One region of the Streptomyces chrestomyceticus JCM 4735 genome, then DNA from elsewhere that is predicted to be linked to it. Evidence: riboswitches for the same ligand, from Rfam matches in the RefSeq annotation. Region 1 holds a riboswitch; the other holds the start of a gene.
What was found. Region 1 has a riboswitch for S-adenosylmethionine ahead of thrC (threonine synthase). Riboswitches for the same ligand answer to the same signal wherever they lie in the genome.

Region 2: it holds a riboswitch for S-adenosylmethionine, as region 1 does, so the genes downstream of both, EJG53_RS30195 (aminotransferase class V-fold PLP-dependent enzyme) here and thrC (threonine synthase) in region 1, are expected to answer to the same signal.

What each region holds. Positions count from the first base shown of each region.
Region 1 covers NZ_BHZC01000001.1:3,924,195-3,928,649, reverse strand. Annotated here, with positions in the region: gene EJG53_RS16415 (alpha,alpha-trehalose-phosphate synthase (UDP-forming)) at 1-1,094, opposite strand, end outside; gene EJG53_RS16410 (glucosyl-3-phosphoglycerate synthase) at 1,261-2,208, opposite strand; SAM riboswitch class I at 2,372-2,528, shown strand; gene thrC (threonine synthase) at 2,546-3,835, shown strand; gene EJG53_RS16400 (MoaD/ThiS family protein) at 4,019-4,297, shown strand.
Region 2 covers NZ_BHZC01000001.1:6,888,526-6,892,980, forward strand. Annotated here, with positions in the region: gene qcrB (cytochrome bc1 complex cytochrome b subunit) at 1-82, shown strand, start outside; gene trpD (anthranilate phosphoribosyltransferase) at 228-1,292, shown strand; SAM riboswitch class IV at 1,378-1,495, shown strand; gene EJG53_RS30195 (aminotransferase class V-fold PLP-dependent enzyme) at 1,670-3,073, shown strand; gene EJG53_RS30200 (Lrp/AsnC ligand binding domain-containing protein) at 3,149-3,430, opposite strand; gene EJG53_RS30205 (rhomboid family intramembrane serine protease) at 3,427-4,146, opposite strand; gene EJG53_RS30210 (hypothetical protein) at 4,420-4,455, shown strand, end outside.

The DNA.
Region 1 (4,455 bases):
CAGCCCGGGGTGCCGTACTCCTCGTTGATCTCCTCGGCCAGCCGCCCGACCTCGTCGGTGTAGGAGCGGTAGACCTCCAGGTCCTGCCGGGAGGGGTAGGCGAACGCGATGTGCACGACGCGTTCGCGCCACTCGGGGTGCCCGGCCAGCAGCGCCCGGTAGGCGCGCAGCCCGCGCACGATGTTCTTGGACAGCTCCGTACGGTCCACCCGCACGATCGTCTTCCGGTCCGGCCCGCCGATCTGCTCGCGCAGCGCCGCCAGCCGCTCGTCCACGTCCGGGCGGTGCGCCCGCTCCCGCAGGAACTCCGCGTCCGCGCCCAGACCGTGCACGCCGAGCCGCGTCGTCCGGCCCTCGTGGACGATGCTCAGCCCGCCGTCCGCGTCGCGTGCCACCTCGGCGCCCAGCACCGCCGCGCAGCACTCGGCGAACGCCTCGGCCCAGCGCCGCGTCAGGAACGCGGCGCGGTCGCCGCCCAGCATGCCGCGCAGCACCGCCTCGGCCACGTCGTCCGGCAGCATCCGGAAGTAGTCGGCGGGCGCCCACGGCGTGTGCGAGAAGTGGCCGATGCGCAGGTCGGGGCGGCGGGCGCGGAGCAGACCGGGCACCAGCGTGAGGTGGTAGTCCTGCACCAGCACCACGGCGCCGGGCGCGGCCTCGTCGGCGAGCGCGTCCGCGAAGGCCGCGTTGTACGCCTCGTACGAAGCCCACTGGGCGCGGAACGCGTCGTCGAAGGAGGGCTCCAGCGGCGTCTGGTAGAGCATGTGGTGGACGAACCACAGCACGGAGTTCGCGATGCCGTTGTAGGCGTCGGTGAAGACGTCGGCGGGGATGTCCAGCATGCGTACGTGCTGGCCGCCGGTATCGGCGGTGTCCAGATGGCCGCCGCTGCGCCGGGCGGCCTCGCGGTCGCCGTCCCCGAGGGCGGCGCACACCCACACCGCACCGGCGTCCGGGCCGATCGCGGACAGCCCGGAGACCAGCCCGCCGCCGCCCCGTTTGGCGGTCAGCGTGCCGTCGTCCCCCTTCGTGTACGAGACGGGACCGCGGTTGGACGCGACGAGGACCTTGGCACCAGAACGCTCGGAGACCATGTTGCGAGACTAGCCCGCCACCCATCCGCTCAAACGTGCGGAGCGGAGGCGGAACGTCACTGTTTACGCGGCGTCGGAAGCGGGCCGCGCGGCGCCCGGCCCGGGACCCTGGGTCGGGCCCATCGGGCCGCCCACCGATCGCCTCTCGGGCCGCCCGCCGCCCGTCTCAGGCCGCCCGGCGCTCCGCGTACTCCGGTATCTCCGCCATCGGCGGCCGCTCCTCGGTGTCCACGTCCCAGGTACGCGGCACGAAACCGGTCTCCCCGCGCTCGAACTGGGTGAGCCGCGGGCGCACCAGGTGGCCGCGGGCCAGCCGCAACTGCGCGGTGCGGTAGATGGCCGCCGCCATCCTGCCGAGCGCCTGGCCGCTCTGGTGGCGGTGCTTGCGCACCCCGATGTCCACCTGGGCCAGCGCGTCCAGCCCCACCGTGTGCAGCGCGTCGACCAGCAGGCCCAGCTCGACGCCGTAGCCCACCGGGAACGGCAGCCGCTCCAGCAGCGACCGGCGGGCCGCGTACTCCCCGCCGAGCGGCTGCACGAACCCGGCGAGCTGCGGCCAGTGCAGGTTCAGCAGCGGCCGGGCGACCAGCTCGGTGACCCGGCCGCCCTGGCCCGCCGCCTCGCCCAGCGGACGGTCGTACATGCCCTTGACGAACTGCACGTCCGGGTCGGTCAGCAGCGGACCGACGATCCCGGAGACGAAGCCCGCGTCGAACTCGCGCAGGTCGGCGTCGACGAAGCAGACGATGTCGCCGCCGGTGGCCAGCAGGGAGCGCCACAGCACCTCGCCCTTGCCGGGCAGCGCGGGCAGCCGCGGCAGCACCTCGTCCCGGTGGACCACCCGCGCGCCCGCCTCGGCCGCGACCTTGGCCGTGCCGTCCGTGGAGCCCGAGTCCAGCACCACCAGCTCGTCGACGAGCGGCACCGACGGGGTCATCAGCTCCGTACGGACCGACTCGACGATCGCGCCGACCGTCGCCTCCTCGTCGAGCGCGGGCAGCACGACGGAGACCGTCTGCCCCGTCTCGCGCTTCGCGGCCAGCAACCGGTCGAGCGGGCGGTCCGCGGCCGACCAGGACCGGCCGGCCAGCCAGCGCTCCACCTCTTCCAGCACGTGCGGGTCTCCTTCGTTCCCGGATCAGCGATGTGATCCATCTCGCGGTGCGGACGGCTGTCTCGACCGCCCGGCCCTTCGGCTACAGTCTTGAACAACGCGATCGTCCCGGACATGCCGGGGTCGGCGCGACAAACGCCTGGGCCCCGGCCCGGTGCCATACCGCTCATCCAGAGGGGCAGAGGGATACGGCCCGTTGAAGCCCCGGCAACCCTCCAGCCGGTCTCCGTCGTCGCGCAGGTACGCGGCCCGCGAGGCTCCCGGCTCGGGAAGGTGCCAATTCCGTCTCGCGGCGAGATGCGTCGCGAGGAAGATGAGGAGAAAGGGCCTCGCCTCCATGGCTGTGCAATCCGTCGAAAGCACCCCGTCCGCCAGCGTCTCCCTCGGTCCCGCCGTCGCGCTGTCCTGCCGCGAGTGCGGCGAGCGCTTCGACCTCGGACCGATCTTCGCCTGCGCCTCCTGCTTCGGACCGCTGGAAGTGGCGTACGACCTGCCGGCGGGCGACCCCGAGGGCCTGCGCAAGCGGATCGAGGCGGGCCCCAACAGCATCTGGCGGTACGCGCCGCTGCTGCCCGTCCCGGCCGACGTGGCGGACAAGCCCAACCTCAACCCCGGCCTGACCAAGCTGGTCAAGGCCGACAACCTGGCCCGTGAGCTGGGCGTCACCGGCGGCCTGTACGTCAAGGACGACTCCGGCAACCCGACGCACTCCTTCAAGGACCGCGTCGTCGCCATCGCCGTCGAGGCCGCCCGCGCCTTCGGCTTCACCACCCTGTCCTGCTCCTCCACCGGCAACCTCGCCGGCGCGGTGGGCGCGGCGGCGGCCCGGGCGGGCTTCCGCTCGTGCGTGTTCATCCCGCACGACCTGGAGGCGGGCAAGGTCGTCATGGCCGCGGTGTACGGCGGCGAGCTGGTCGGCATCGAGGGCACCTACGACGACGTCAACCGCTTCTGCTCGGAGCTGATCGGCGACCCGCTCGGCGAGGGCTGGGGCTTCGTCAACGTGAACCTGCGCCCGTACTACGGCGAGGGCTCCAAGACCCTCGCGTACGAGATCTGCGAGCAGCTCGGCTGGCGGCTGCCGGACCAGATCGTCATCCCGATCGCCTCCGGCTCCCAGCTCACGAAGATCGACAAGGGGCTGAAGGAGCTGATCGCGCTCGGCCTGGTCGAGGAGAAGCCGTACAAGATCTTCGGCGCCCAGGCCGAGGGCTGCTCGCCGGTCTCGACCGCCTTCAAGGCAGGTCACGACGTCGTACGGCCGCAGAAGCCGGACACCATCGCCAAGTCGCTGGCCATCGGCAACCCGGCCGACGGCCCGTACGTGCTCGACATCGCCCGGCGCACCGGCGGCGCGGTGGAGGACGTGAACGACGCGCAGGTGGTCGACGCGATCAAGCTGCTGGCCCGTACGGAGGGCATCTTCGCCGAGACGGCCGGCGGGGTGACCGTGGGCGTCACGAAGAAGCTGATCGAGGACGGGCTGCTCGACCCGGCGCTGACCACCGTCGTGCTCAACACCGGCGACGGGCTCAAGACGCTGGACGCCGTGGCGCCGACCACCGGGCCCACGGCCACCATCCGCCCGAGCCTGGACGCGTTCCGCGCGGCCGGCCTGGCGGGCTGACCGCCGCGCGCGGCCGTACACACCCGTACGCGGTCGCGCGCACCCGTACGCGTCGGTACACACCGGTACGCGTCCCGTACACCACGGCACGCGCCGGCGTACCCCGTCCGCGCCCGCGGTCATCGGTACGCCCGCGCCCGCCGCCCCTACGCACTCCTCCCGCGAGCTGGAAGGCAGCACACCATGAGCGTCAACGTCCGCATCCCGACCATCCTGCGCACCTACACCGGCGGCCAGGCCGAGGTCCCCGCCGAGGGGGCGACCCTCTCCGAGGTCATCCAGAACCTGGAGCAGAACCACGCCGGCATCGCGGCCCGCGTCCTGGACGACACCGGCAAGCTGCGGCGCTTCGTGAACGTCTACGTCAACGACGACGACGTGCGCTTCGAGCAGGGCCTGGCGACGCCGACGCCGGACGGCGCCGGCGTATCGATCATCCCGGCGGTGGCCGGCGGCTGCTGAGGCGGTCGCCCGGACGCCGTAACGATCTTTTTCGGCCCTTCCCCGGCCGAACGGCTGGAATCGCCCCGTCCGCCACGAAGCGGACGGGGCGATTCCATGTTGTTAAAGGCGATACAGTTGAGGTGATTCCTCGTCCAGCGCGTGCCGAACGCATATGA
Region 2 (4,455 bases), 3.0 Mb from region 1:
CTACTACGGCGAGGACAACGTCATCCCGAAGCCGACCCCGGAGGAGTACAAGGAGATCACCAGCGGCCACGGCCACCACTGATCCCCGCCGTGTGACCCACGGCAGTACCCCCGCGTAAGTACGCCACCCAGAGGGCCCCTCCAGACAATGGACGGGGCCCTCCGGCATGTCCGGCCGCCGGATAGGGTTTCGGCACCAGCAGGACACGAATCCAGGAGTGTGGACCATGAACGTTGCGACCCCGAACGGCGGCGACAGCGTGGCGGTCCGCACCTGGCCGGGCGTACTGGACGCACTCCTCCAGGGCCGCGACCTGAGCGCCGACGACACCGCGTGGGCGATGGACCGGATCATGCGCGGCGAGGCCACCGACGCGCAGATCGCGGGGTTCGCGGTGGCGCTGCGCGCCAAGGGCGAGACGGTCGCCGAGATCACCGGTCTGGTCCGGGCGATGTACGCGCACGCCAACCTCATCGAGGTGCCGGGCCCGAGCGTGGACATCGTCGGCACCGGCGGCGACGGCGCCAAGACCGTCAACATCTCCACGATGTCCTCGATCGTGGTGGCCGGCACCGGCGCGAAGGTCGTCAAGCACGGCAACCGCGCCGCCTCGTCGGCCAGCGGCGCCTCCGACGTGCTGGAGAAGCTGGGCGTCAACCTGGACCTGACCCCGCGCCGGGTCGTCGAGGTCGCCGAGGAGGCCGGCATCACCTTCTGCTTCGCGGTCAAGTTCCACCCGTCGCTGCGGCACGTGGCGCCCGCCCGGCGCGAACTGGGCATCCGTACGACGTTCAACGTGCTGGGCCCGCTGACCAACCCGGCGAAGGTACGGGCGCAGGCCACCGGCGTCGCCGACGCGCGGATGGCGCCGATCCTGGCCGGGGTGCTGGCCGAACGCGGCTCCAGCGCGCTGGTCTTCCGGGGCGACGACGGGCTGGACGAACTGACGACCACCGCCACGTCGAAGGTCTGGGTCGTCCGGGACGGCGGCGTACGCGAGGAGACCTTCGACCCTCGGGACGTAGGGATCGACCTGGTGCCCGTGGAGGCGCTGCGCGGCGCCGACGCCTCGTACAACGCGGATGTGGCGCGCCGCCTGCTGGGCGGCGAGACCGGCCCGGTGCGGGACGCGGTGCTGCTCAACTCGGCGGCGGCGCTGGTGGCCCTGGAGCCGACCGCGGCGCCGCTGAACGAGCAGATCGCGGCGGGCATCGAGCGGGCCGCCGAGGCCGTCGACTCGGGGGCGGCCCGCCGGGCGCTGGAGCGGTGGGTGGCGGCCAGCAACGCGTGACGGCGCGGGGCGTGTGCGGCGGGGCCCGGTCCGGGATACGGACCGGGCCTTGCGCGTTCCCGATCGTGTGGCATGATTCTGCCCAGGTCACGAGTGACAGCGACTACGGCCCCGGCCCGCTGTCCGGCAACCCTCCGTCCGTGGCGGGGTGCCCCGGGTGATGACCAGGTCGCAGGCAGCGAGGTCTGCGGCAAGCGCGGATCCCTCGTGCCAGGGATCCTGGTCCTTGAGGGAGATCTCCCGTGTCGCAGCGAATGCGTTAGGGCCGTTCGGCCCCGTTTTCCGCACCCCCTTTTTTCTTTCACCGCTGCCGGTCCGGCCCCGCTTCGGCGTGTGGGCCCCGCAGCGAAGTCACCCTGCTTCCACGGGAGTTCGCCATGCCTGTTTCCGTCGCTGCCACCCCTGCCGCCACCGATTCCGCCGCCGACGCCGCCTGCGCCCCGCTGCCCGTGCTGGGCCGCGACGTGCTGGTCCCGCTCGTCACCGGCGGCGAGGTCGAGTACGCGGCACTGGACATCGCCGCCAGTGCCCCGGCGCTCCAGCGCGTCTGGGACGACGTGGCCGCGTACGCCCCGTACTACGGCAGCGTGCACCGAGGGGCGGGCTACCTCTCGCAGTTGTCCACCGACCTGTTCGAGAACAGCCGGGTTGCGGTGGCGGACTTCCTCGGGTGCCGGGAGGGAGACCAGGTGGTCTTCACCCGCTCCACCACCGACTCGCTGAACCTGCTGGCCGCCGTGCTGCCGGCCGGCACCCGGGTGTTCGTCTTCGAGACCGAGCACCACGCCTCGCTGCTGCCCTGGGAGCAGCGCGCCGACGTCGAGGTGACGTACCTCGACGCACCCCGCACGCCGGGGCAGGCGGTGGACACGCTGGAGCGGGCGCTGGCGGAGCGGGAGCCGTACAACAACGCCCTGGTCTGCGTGACCGGTGCTTCCAATGTGACCGGTGAGCTGTGGCCCGTACGGGAGCTGGCCGCCGCGGCGCACGCGCACGGCGCGCGGATCGTGCTCGACGCCGCCCAGCTCGCCCCGCACCACCCGGTCGACATCGCGGAACTGGACGTGGACTGGGTCGCCTTCTCCGGCCACAAGCTGTACGCGCCCTTCGGGGCCGGGGTGCTGGCCGGGCGCGCGGACTGGCTCCAGGCGGCGGAGCCGTACCTCGCGGGCGGCGGCGCCAGCCGTACGGTCGCGCGCCGCACTGACGGCGGGGTGGACGTCGACTGGCACACCACCGCCGCCCGTCACGAGGCCGGATCGCCCAACGTCATCGGTGTCTACGCCATCGCCGCCGCCTGCAAGGCGCTCACCGAGGCGGGCTTCGAGGGCCTGGTCGCCCGGGAGCAGCAGTTGGTCGAGCGGGTGCGGGCGGGTCTCGCCGAGGTGCCCGAGGTCACGGTGCTCTCGCTGTTCGGGGACGACGCCCCGCGGGTGGGCGTGCTGTCCTTCGTCGTCGACGGCTGGAACAGCTCGCACTTCGCGGCGGCGCTCTCCGCGGAGTACGGCATCGGCGTGCGCGACGGGCTGTTCTGCGCGCACCCCCTCGTACGGACCCTGCTGGGCGCCGAGTCCGAGGCCCCGGGCCAGTGCGGTGCTCCCGAAGGGGCACCGGGGGAGCAGAGCCTGAACGCCATCCGGGTGAGCTTCGGGGCCGGTACGCCCGACGAGCACGTGGAGCGTTTCGTCCGGGCCGTCAAGGAACTGGTCACGCAGGGCGCGCGGTGGAGCTACCGCACCGAGGACGGCCGCTGCGTGCCGGACACCGCGGCGGCCGCGTAACCCCAGGACCGCCCCGCCGCGGCGCTCCGCTGTCCGGGCGCCGCGGCGTGGGTGTGCGGTACGTGGAGGGGTTGCTCAGGCGTCGAGGCCGATGGCGAAGGCCGCTTCCAGGTCGTGCTGGGAGTACGTACGGAACGCGATGTGCGTCTCGGTGGAGGCGACGCCGGGCACCTTGCTGATCCGGCCCGGGATCACGTCCGCCAGGTCGTCGTGCTTGGCCACCCGCACCAGCGCGATCAGGTCGTGCGCACCGGTGACCGAGTAGACCTCGCTGACGCCCTCCAGCGCGGCGATCTTCTCCGCGATCTCCGGGATCTGGTCCACGCTGGTCTTGATGAGCACGATCGAAGTGATCACGGTTGGCTCTCTCCCTCGGCCGCCTGCTGCTTCGCCGTTCCGGCGGAGTCCACCCTACCGGTGGCCGCGGCCGTTTCCCCGGGCGGAGCGGGGCTGGGCCGGTACCGCACCCAGGCGTACAGGAAGCCCACCGCGAAGCCCACGACATGGGCCAGGTAGGCCACGCCCGGGGAGCTGGGGTCGCGCTGCGCGGCGATCCACTGGAGGACGAACCAGAACAGCAGCACGATCCACGCCGGGAACCGCAGCGGCAGGAAGAAGAGGAACGGGTAGATGCTGGTGACCCGGGCCTTGGGGAAGAGGTAGAGGAACGCCCCCAGCACCCCGGAGATCGCCCCGGAGGCGCCGACCAGGGTCTGTCCCGAGGAGGCGTGCGCGGCCGCGTAGCCCATCAGGGCCAGGTAGCCGGTCACGAGGTAGAAGAGGGTGAACGGCAGCCGGCCCATGCGGTCCTCGGCCATCCCGCCGAAGACGTACAGGAAGAGGACGTTGCCCAGCAGGTGCAGCCAGCTACCGTGCACGAACAGGGCGGTCAGCGGGGTGAGCAGCGGGCCGGGCGAGCCGCTCCACAGCTCACGCGGGATGACACCCCAGCGTTCGAAGTACGCGGTCTGCGCCTGGACGACGGCGTCACCGGTTCCGTATATGCCGTTGAGGCCGGAGGCGGGCCCGACGACGAAGACCACACAGCACAGCGCGATCAGCACGTTCGTCATGCGGGAGAACACGGTCAGCACCGAGCGGGCGCGGGGCGTCCGGGGGGTCAGGAACGGGGCCGTCATGAAGTGATCATGGCGTAATGCGGGCAATCAGGACAGAGTGCCTCGCCGCGTCCCGCCTCCCGGGCAGGGCCGCGCCGTAAGGGCATCAGGCCGTAGGGTAACGGTCAGTACCCCGCGTACTTCCGCAGTCCGACGGCGCACCGCGGGAAGCCCCCGAACGACAGCACGAGCCCCGCTCGCCCGAGCGCGACGAAAGAGGACGACACCATGGCTGTTCCCCTGCCGACGGACGGGACCCGGTGG